3 regions of the Streptomyces sp. NPDC054841 genome follow, and region 2 is predicted to be linked to each of the others. Evidence: riboswitches for the same ligand, from Rfam matches in the RefSeq annotation. Region 2 holds a riboswitch; each other region holds the start of a gene.
What was found. A riboswitch is a leader RNA that binds a small molecule or an ion and turns the genes downstream of it on or off. The one in region 2 is predicted to bind cyclic di-AMP.
Positions count from the first base shown of each region.

Region 1: linked by a shared signal. The riboswitch ahead of ACWGI8_RS25565 (M23 family metallopeptidase) and the one ahead of ACWGI8_RS22620 (transglycosylase family protein) in region 2 are both predicted to bind cyclic di-AMP.
Region 3: linked by a shared signal. The riboswitch ahead of ACWGI8_RS22305 (M23 family metallopeptidase) and the one ahead of ACWGI8_RS22620 (transglycosylase family protein) in region 2 are both predicted to bind cyclic di-AMP.

Region 1 is NZ_JBSGZO010000214.1:2,386-5,650, forward strand. Features, by position in the region: gene ACWGI8_RS25560 (SGNH/GDSL hydrolase family protein) at 1-411, opposite strand, end outside; gene ACWGI8_RS25565 (M23 family metallopeptidase) at 604-1,584, opposite strand; cyclic di-AMP (ydaO/yuaA leader) riboswitch at 1,589-1,743, opposite strand; gene ACWGI8_RS25570 (hypothetical protein) at 2,265-2,420, opposite strand; gene ACWGI8_RS25575 (hypothetical protein) at 2,510-2,872, shown strand; gene ACWGI8_RS25580 (tyrosine-protein phosphatase) at 2,944-3,265, shown strand, end outside.
Region 2 is NZ_JBSGZO010000173.1:8,828-12,092, forward strand. Features, by position in the region: gene ACWGI8_RS22615 (transglycosylase family protein) at 1-781, shown strand, start outside; cyclic di-AMP (ydaO/yuaA leader) riboswitch at 1,039-1,204, shown strand; gene ACWGI8_RS22620 (transglycosylase family protein) at 1,209-1,871, shown strand; gene eno (phosphopyruvate hydratase) at 2,252-3,265, shown strand, end outside.
Region 3 is NZ_JBSGZO010000168.1:5,128-8,392, reverse strand. Features, by position in the region: gene ACWGI8_RS22310 (PrsW family intramembrane metalloprotease) at 1-543, shown strand, start outside; gene ACWGI8_RS22305 (M23 family metallopeptidase) at 894-1,964, opposite strand; cyclic di-AMP (ydaO/yuaA leader) riboswitch at 1,976-2,111, opposite strand; gene ACWGI8_RS22300 (PP2C family protein-serine/threonine phosphatase) at 2,361-3,265, opposite strand, start outside.

The DNA.
Region 1 (3,265 bases), on a different contig from region 2:
CACGGGTACGCCGCGGGTGTCGAAGCCGGTGGTCACCATGACGGTGCCGACGGAGGCGGTGAGGTCGGCGACGGCCCGTTCGAAGCGTTCCGCGACGTCGTCGGGGTCGGTGCCGGGCCGGATGATGTCGTTTCCCCCGGCGCAGAACGTCACCAGGTCGGGGGCGAGTTCCTTCGCCCGCGGGACCTGTTCCTCAACGATCTGGTCGAGGAGCCTGCCTCGTACGGCGAGGTTGGCGTAGCGGAAGGTGTGTTCCGGTACCCGGTCGTCCAGGAGGACCGCGAGTCGGTCCGCCCAGCCGACGAACTGTCCCTCAGGTCCCGGGTCTCCGACGCCCTCGGTGAAGCTGTCACCGATCGCCGCATAGGACCCGATTGCGCCGTTTGTTCTTGATCGCGAATCGTCTGCCACGTCGAGACATCTTTCCTCGCGGGAAGTGACCTACGCCACCGTAGGGAGGGGTTGACGCGGGGTGATATAGGCCACCCGGTCAGTTTTCCGCAAAGCGGGAATACCCGGAAGGAGCAGGAACGCGCGCGTCCGCCGGCCCCACGATGCGGGGCCGGCGGACGGTGAGACGCCGTGTCAGGTACGGACGTCGCGTCAGATCGAGACGCCGTGCCGGCGGAGGTAGGCCAGCGGGTCGATGTCCGAGCCGTAGCTCGGGCTCGTGCGGATCTCGAAGTGCAGGTGCGGGCCGGTGGAGTTGCCGGTGGAGCCGGAGAGGCCGATCTGCTGGCCGCCGGTGACACTCTCGCCGGACGCGATGGAGAGCTGGGAGAGGTGGGCGTACTGCGAGTACGTGCCGTCGCTGTGCTTGATGACGACCTCGTTGCCGTACGCGCCGCTCCAGCCGGCCGACACGACGGTGCCCGGGCCGACGGCCTTCACGGACGTACCGGTGGCGGCGATGAAGTCGACACCGGTGTGGTAACCGCTGGACCACATGGAACCGGCGGTCTTGTACGCGGTGCTGACGCCGCCGCGGACCGGCGCGAAGAAGCCGGAGAAACTGGTCTGCGCGGCGGCGTTCGCGGCGGCGTTCGTGGCGGGGGCCTCGGCGGCGGCCGGAGCGGCCTTGGGGCGCTCGGCGGTGCGGGAGGCACGCTCGGAGGAACCGGACGGCTTCTCGCTCTTGACCGGAGCCTTGGCCTTCCGCTCGGGCTTCGCCTCGCTCCGGACCTTCGCCTCGCCCTGGGCCTTCGGCTTGCCGCCGAGGGTCAGCTTGAGTCCCGGGTGGATCAGCGACGGGTCCTCACCGACGGCGGCGCGATTGTCGGCGTACAGCTTCTTCCAGCCGCCGTTGACGCTCTGCTCCTGAGCGATCTTCGACAGGTAGTCACCGGCCACGACGGTGTACGTCGCAGGCGCCTTGGGAGCCTTCGGCGCATGCGGGGCGACGGCCTTCTTGGCGACGGCTGCGATGTGCTCGGGGGCGGCGGAGGGCGCGGACTTCTCGGCGGCATGGGCACCGAGGGCGCCGATGAGCGGGAGCGCGATGGCGGCCCCGCCCGTTCCGGCGGCGACGAATCCACGCGTGATCGGGTTGGCCCTCGGACGGCGATGCTTACCCTTACCGGGCATGGCGAATTCCTCTCCGCCGCCTGCGAGGTGAGCTGTCGGGTTCGGGCTGGAGATGCCCGGCCGCGCATGGCGCGCGACTTCACCCCGAGCCGTCCGGGATCCCGGAACGGCGTACTACCTGGGTCCCCCGCTCCTGCCACACGTGGGTGGGTGCGATATTCCGGACGGCGGCAGGATTAGGCGTTCCGACCGGATTGCGGTGACCGTAAGCGAGCCGGGTCGGCGCGAACAAGCCATCAATTCCACCGGGAACCCTTCCGCCTGATTTCGACCTGGATTTCCCGGTCACCCTCTGTAAATCACGGATCTTCGATTTCCTACGTAACAAGGGAGTTCACATGTCCGGCATCACCACAGAACGTCACAGATATGATCCCGCTCACGAACCCGAGCCCATCTCCCCCTTAACTCGGGCGCGTTACCCGAAATGGACTAATACGGACAGATCGTCCATTAGGCTCGATTGGCGCCAACTACACACGCAGGCAAGGAGTGCGCCACCCACCCCTTTCACCCAAGTCATTCCACTTGCCCCGCATTGTCCCTTTTGTGTCGCGGCCGGCTCGGCAAGCGAAACACTTCCGGGCCGCCCACCAAGTGCGCCGTGAACTCCCGGAGTTCACGAATCGGCCGCCCGGGGCTTCCGCCCAGGTGCTGACCGGACCCGGACCCGGGCGCGGTCAGCGGCGCCGCAGCCGGATCACCGTCGCGTCAAGATCACCGTGGAGACCCGTGTGCAGCCCATGGTGGAGCAGGACGGAGCCCCGGTGAACGACACCGGTGTCCAGGCACTCGTCCCGCATCCGGTAGTGGACGGTCAGCGCGAGGCCGTGCACGGGGTCGCTGAAGCACAGCCGCAGCTCGAGAGGGGTTGGGAGGCGAGGTACTCGGCGTCGGCCGTGCGGATGCGCGGCCCCCAGTGGAGATGGAGAAGCTCGTCCCGTTCGGTGACGAGCAGCGCATAGCTGCTCGTACTGCCGGACAGAACCCAGATACGACCGCTGCCAACCGACTCGATCACCCCGGCCTCTCAAATTCGCACACGTTCGCACATCATCGCGCGCGATCCACCATCGGGGCAACGGCCTGCACCTTGCCTTCAGGTGCGCCCAGGGACAGCGGCACGAAGGTCCAGCAGCTGTTGGGCATGCACCGGCACGTGGTCCTCGGCGAGACCATCGATGAGGCCACCAAGCGGAATCGGCTGGTCCAGTACGAGCGCGCGCGGCGTACTCCGGTTGCCCTCCTGCGGCGCGGCCCTTCCAGCGGAGCCGAAATGATTGCCTGAGGAATCGATGTCGTATGGTCAGGAACGCGCCATTGTCGGCGAGCGCCGACCGCAGACACGGAGGAGCCACCGTGACGCAGCAGCTGCCTCAGATCCCGTCGACCGAACCCGAGCTGGCCGGGGTGCGCAACTTCCGGGACGTGGGCGGACTGCCGACCGTTGACGGGCGCCTGGTGCGGCACGGGCGGCTCTTCCGCAGCGGCCATCTCGCGCACGCCACCGACACCGATGCCGCCTTCCTCGCCTCGCTCGGGCTCCACACGATCTTCGACTTCCGCAATGCCGCGGACCAGAAGCTGGAAGGCCCGGACGTCGAACTGCCCGGTGTGCGCAACCTCAACATCCCGCTCACCGACCCGGCGGACGGCGCCGAGTTCTGGAAGATGGTCCGCG
Region 2 (3,265 bases):
CAACGGCTACTACGGCGGCCTGCAGCTCACCCAGGAGACCTGGGAGGCCTACGGCGGCACGGCGTACGCGCCGCGCGCCGACCTCGCCAGCCGCGCCCAGCAGATCTCGGTCGCCGAGATGGTGTTCGCCGCCCAGGGGCCGGCGGCCTGGCCGAACTGCTCGGAGATCGCCGGTCTCGTGCAGGGCGATGCCACGCTCGGAAGCGGCGCCGCTTCCACTCCCGCCGCACAGGACGGCGGCGCCAAGAGCCCGTCGTTCGGCGACGGGGCGGATGTGGCACCCGAGCCGGACGCCGACGACGCCGACAAGGACGGCGCCAAGCCCTCGGCCCCTGCTTCGTCCGCCCCGGACGCCAAGCCGTCCACCCCGACTGCCAAGCCGTCCACCCCGGCGGGCTCCGCGAGCGGCTCCGGCGAGGACTCGGACGGGGCGGGCGAGGGTGACGCCGCCGCTGACGCCGGCAAGGACACCGGCACCGGCAAGCACCGCGGCGCCCCCGCCGACAACGAGGACGAGGCGGGCAATTCGGGCGATGAGCGCGAATCCGGTCGTCATGCCTCACGAGGTGACGGATCGGCACGAGAGGGCGCCGCTACGGGAGATGGGTACACCGTCCTCCCCGGCGACAGCCTGTCGTCGATCGCGGACGCGGAAAAGGTGCCCGGCGGCTGGCCCGCGCTCTACGAGGCGAACCGGGAGGTCGTCGGCTCCGACGCCGACCTCATCCTGCCTGGCCAGAGCCTCGATCTGGGTCTGGATCAGGAGCAGTTGAAGAAGTAGTTCGCCGCCTTATGTCCGGTTCTGTGCAAGTGAGACATGAGTCTCTTCCGGTCAACTGGCGTGTCTTGTCGGTCAACTCCGGCCAACACGCCTCTCACCTGCAAAAACGGACATCTCTGCAAGTCAAATAAGCGTGTTTTCTCCCCGATGTTCGTCTTTGAACATCGGGGAGAAGTACGTTTACGGTCTGAACCGCTCGCCATCGCGGGCCCCGACGACCGCACGCCGAATCCTGCCGGCGGCCGGCGGGAACAGTCGACGCGCAAGCGCCGAAGGCAGGAGCGGGGGACCCAAGGTAAGTGCCGGACCGGCCCGATGAGGGACGGAACGGCTTGGGGTGAAGCCGCGCGCAAGTCGCGTGGCCGGGCAACTCACTTGGCCCGAACCCGACAGCTCACCTCGTAGGCGTCGGTGAGGGGAAAACTCCATGCTGCTTTCCGGCAAGGGCAAGCACCGTCGCCCGACCGTCTTCCAGCGGTCCGCCCGTATCGCCTCGCTCGCCGGTGTCACCGGCGCCGCGATCGCCGCTCCGCTGATGGCCACCGGCACCGCGTCCGCCGCCACCGCCTCCGAGTGGGACACCGTCGCCCAGTGCGAGTCCGGCGGCAACTGGTCCATCAACACCGGCAACGGTTTCTACGGCGGCCTGCAGTTCTCGGCCTCCACCTGGGCCGCGTACGGCGGTACCGCCTACGCCGCCACCGCCGACCAGGCGTCGAAGGCCCAGCAGATCGAGATCGCCGAGAAGGTCCTGGCGGGCCAGGGCAAGGGTGCCTGGCCGAACTGCGGCGTGGGCCTGTCCAACGCCGCGTACACGGGTGCCGCCCCGGCCGCCCCCAAGGCCGAGACCCCCGCCCCGAAGCGCGCTGAGGTCCCGACCACCCGCTCCGAGCGCTCCGCCGCCCCGGCCCCCGCGAAGGGCATCAAGAAGGGCGACGGCGAGTACACGGTCAAGGCCGGCGACACCCTCAGCAAGATCGCCCAGGCCAAGAAGGTCGAGGGCGGCTGGAAGAAGCTGTTCGACCTGAACAAGGACGTCATCGACGACGCGAACGTCATTCACCCGGGCCAGAAGCTCCACCTGGGCTGACGACCCGGCCCCGGGACCCGCCCCGGCCCCGGGACCCGCCCCGGTCCGGGACTCCCCGACCCGGACCGGGCGCCCCGTAGTCCCCGACGGACTCCCGTAGTCCCCCACGGGCACCCGTAGCCCGGTGGACCCGGCGGACCACCGGTCGTACACACCCCCGTCCCCCGGCTCCCCGGCCCGGCGCGCCTTCCCCCGTACGCGCCGGGTCGGGGTTTCTGTCTGTTTTGTGCCCTTTTTCGTCCCATGGGGCGGGCACCGGCTGGCTGATGCCCGCGAGCCGGATAGGCTCGTGTCGCAAGGCCAAAGCGACCCTGCATGACCTGCGCTGCACCTGCTTCGCATACGTCACATTCAGCGTCACATCCCAGAAGGAGATGCTCGTGCCGTCCATCGACGTCGTCGTAGCCCGGGAAATCCTGGACTCCCGAGGCAATCCCACGGTCGAGGTCGAGGTCGGCCTCGACGACGGCAGCACCGGCCGTGCTGCTGTCCCGTCCGGTGCGTCCACCGGTGCGTTCGAGGCCCTCGAGCTCCGCGACGGTGACCAGAACCGTTACCAGGGCAAGGGTGTCGAGAAGGCCGTCCTCGCCGTCATCGAGCAGATCGGCCCGGAGCTCGTCGGGTACGACGCCACCGAGCAGCGCCTGATCGACCAGGCGATGTTCGACCTGGACGCCACCCCGGACAAGTCCTCCCTCGGCGCCAACGCCATCCTCGGTGTCTCCCTCGCCGTCGCGCACGCCGCCTCCGAGGCCTCCGACCTCCCGCTCTTCCGCTACCTTGGCGGCCCGAACGCGCACCTGCTGCCCGTTCCGATGATGAACATCCTGAACGGCGGCTCGCACGCCGACTCCAACGTGGACATCCAGGAGTTCATGATCGCCCCGATCGGCGCGGAGTCCTTCTCCGAGGCCCTGCGCTGGGGCACCGAGGTCTACCACACCCTGAAGAAGGTCCTGAAGGACAAGGGACTGTCGACCGGCCTCGGCGACGAGGGCGGCTTCGCCCCGAACCTCGGTTCCAACCGTGAGGCCCTCGACCTCATCATCGAGGCCGTCAAGCAGGCCGGCTACGCGCCGGGCAAGGACATCGCGCTCGCGCTCGACGTCGCCGCCTCCGAGTTCTACAAGGACGGCAACTACGAGTTCGAGGGCAAGTCGCGCTCGGCCGCCGAGATGACCGAGTACTACGCGGAGCTCGTCGCCGCGTACCCGCTCGTCTCCATCGAGGACCCGCTTTTCGAGGACGACTGGGACGGCTGGAAGACCATCACCGAGAAGCTCGGCTCCCAGGTGCAGCTCGTCGGCGACGACCTGTTCGTCACCAACCCCGAGCGCCTCGCCCGCGGTATCGAGGAGGGCGCGGCCAACGCGCTGCTCGTCAAGGTCAACCAG
Region 3 (3,265 bases), on a different contig from region 2:
ACCGTGTTGCCGCTGCTCGGTCTCACCCTCGCGATGGGCATGCACGCGCTGTGGAACGGCTCGGCGAGGTTCGGCCCGTTCGGGTTCTACGCCGTGTACGCGGCGTTCATGGTGCCGGCGTTCGGGCTGCTGACCTGGCTGGCGATCTGGACCCGGCAGCGCGAGCTGCGTACGGTCGCGGCCGAGCTGCCCGCGTACGCGGCGGCCGGCTGGCTCGCCCCTGCCGAGCCGCTCGCCCTGTCCTCCATGCGAGCGCGCACGGTGGCCCGCGACATGGCCGGCCGTACCCAGGGCCCGGCGGCCGCCCGCGCCGTCTCCGAGTACGAGGCCTTCGCGACCTCGCTGGCCTTCCTGCGCCACCGGGCCCAGCGCGGCGCGGGGGGCCCGGACTTCGTCGCCCGCGAGCAGGAGCTGCTCCATCATCTCTGGCAGCGCAGGAGCGTCGCGGGCCCGGCCCTCACGTACGCGGCCCGCGCGACGGGCCAGGTGTGGCAGCCACCGCCGTATCTGGACTACGACGGCTACAACCCGTACCGGAGGTAGCGGAGAACGCGGATCGCCGCGGCGTCGCGGACCGCACCGCGGCACGAAAAACCGGCAGCCCAGGCGTCGGGGGGGTGCGCCAGAGCTGCCGGTGACTCGAGTACGAACCCGGCGGACCAGGACCATGGCCCAGTCCGGGCCCAGGCCCGGACAGGTCCTCCTAGGCCCAGTCCGGGCGGACAGGACCTAGTGTCGTGGCCGGAACGGTTCACCGGCTCGCGACGCCCTGCACGGCACCTCGCTGCGTTGTCGCATCACCCAAGTACGCCCAGTACGAGGGCGATACTCCGCCTTGCGATGCACCGCACCGGACGCCGCGAGCTTCCCGGCAAACCTTTCCGGCCACGGCACTAGACGGAGAGCCCCTTGTCGCGCAGCCACGCCATCGGGTCGATGCCGTCGCCGCCCGGGGTGTGCACCTCCAGGTGCAGATGCGGTCCGGTGACATTGCCGGTCGCGCCGACGCGCCCGATGGTCTCGCCCGTCCCGACGGTCTGCCCCACGCCGACGGTCATCGACGACAGGTGGCAGTACCAGACCTCGGTGCCGTCCTCGAGCTCCAGCACGATGCGGTAGCCGTACGACCCGGACCAGCCCGCCGACTTGACGGTGCCTCCGTGCACGGCCTTCGCCGGCGTGCCCGTGGGCGCCGCGAAGTCGAGGCCGGTGTGGTAGCCGGAGGACCACATCGAACCGGCCTGGCCGAAGGTCGAGGTGATCGTGTACGAGGACGTCGGCAGGGAGTAGCTCGCGGCGAGCTTGGCGAGCCGCTCGGCCTCCGCCTTGCGCGCGGCCTCCTCCTCGGCCAGCCGCTTCGCCTCGGCGGCCTTGGCGGCCGCGGCCTCGGCGGCGGTCTCGGCCGCGGTCTGCTGCGCCTTCGCCTCCGCCGCGGCCTTCTCGGCGGCGGCCTTCTCCGCGGCTGCCTTCGCCTCGGCCTCGACCTCGGCCTGCTGCTGCTCCGCCTGCTGGAGGATCCGGGCACGCAGGGCCTCGCCCGCGTCACCGGCGCCCTGTCCGTCGTCCGCGGCCGTGTCGGCGACGGAGAAGGCGGTGAGCGGTGCGTTGTTCCGGCTCTCCGAGTCGGAGTCGTCCGAGGAGAGGAGGGAGCCCACGCCGGGAAGCGAATCCGCGTCCGGGAGGTGGTCCGTGATGGCGTCGGGGAGGGATATGGAGACCGGCGGCTTGTTCTGCGCGGTGGCCATGCCGCCCGCGCCGACCGCGGCGATGACGCCGACTCCGAGAACGGTGGAGCTCCGGGCGAGTCCGTTGCGCTGCTTGACGACGCGATGCCTGCCACGGACCGGACGGACCGATTCCTCGGTCGGGTTCCATTCCTCCGCCCCGGTGGCCGGGGCCCACTCGTTGGTGGGGACCCACTCGCTGGTGGGAGGTTCCTGGAGGGCAGGCTCGTTGGACGCCACGGAGGCGTTCTCCTTTCCTTCCTTATCGCCTACCGGGTTAGCTGACGGGTTCGGAGCAGGAAGGTCTCCTACGAGCACTGCGAAGTGCCCGATTCACCCCAATAGGTGGTTCCCCGGTTCCCTTGCGGGATTCGGCGCGTGCGCACGGTGCCGTCTCTTGCGACGACTGTGACGACCGCGCTGCGTTATCGAACGTTAATAGACACGGGGGGCGGATTCCAAGCTCTTCCCAGTGATCGTTAGCGACATTGGCCTGGACTTTTCAGGCACAACAGCACCGAATCGGGCGAGTTGACTGCCCCTCAATCCGGTCAGCCCTTCTGACGGTGAGTCAAATGTTATGCGGAGGGCTGTGTTTCGATTACGGTCCGTGGCGCTGCGTTCCCAGCGTTCCGTTCACGGAACCACCGGCATCGTCCTGCGCCGCTCCGGCTGCCGTTCCCCGGGCCTGGTGACCGCCAACAGCGCCATGTCGTCCGTCGACGCGCCGCCCGTATGCCGCTGTACGTCGGCGACGACCGCGTCCAGCAGCTCCTCCGGTCCGGAAAAGATCCGGCCGCCCAGCCGCTCGCCCGGATCGTAGAAGACGCCGTGCGCGTCACGCGCCTCGGTCAGCCCGTCCGTGTAGAGCAGGAGCGTGGCACCGGCCGCGTACCGGGTCTCGTACGCCCGGTCCGGCGAGGCCCCCAGATCCCCCATGCCCAGCGGCAGCGAGATCTCGGGCGGCTCCAGCATGCCCAGCGTGCCGTCCGCGGTCAGCAGGAGCGGCGGGGGGTGGCCCCGGTTGAGGATCCGGACCGCTCCGTCCTCGTGGGGGATCTCGGCGAGCACGGCGGTGGTGAAGCCCTCGAACGCGTCGAGCCCGGAACGCATGCCCTCCCGGGCGAGCGCCCGCTCCAGCCGCTGTGCCACCCCCTCCAGCGAGGACTCCTGCTCGGCGGCCTCCCGGAACGCCCCGAGGATCACGGCCACCGCTTCGACGGCGTCCAGCCCCTTCCCCCGTACGTCCCCGACGACCAGCCGCACCCCGTACGGAGTGTCCTGCGCGGCGAACAGGTCCCCGCCGATGAACGCGTCCTCCTGCGCCGCCTCGTACCGCGCGGCGATCTGCAGCCCGCCGATCCGGTCGGCCGGCGTGGGCAGCACGGCCCGCTGCGCGGCCTCCGCGATGACGCGCGCGGAAGCGAGGCGCTCGCCGCTGCGGCGTACGACCTGGTTGATGAAGAGAGCCAGCACGGAGACCGTGAACACGGTCAGCAGCTCCGTCACGGCCGGGATGTCGGAGACGGTGCCGTTGTACG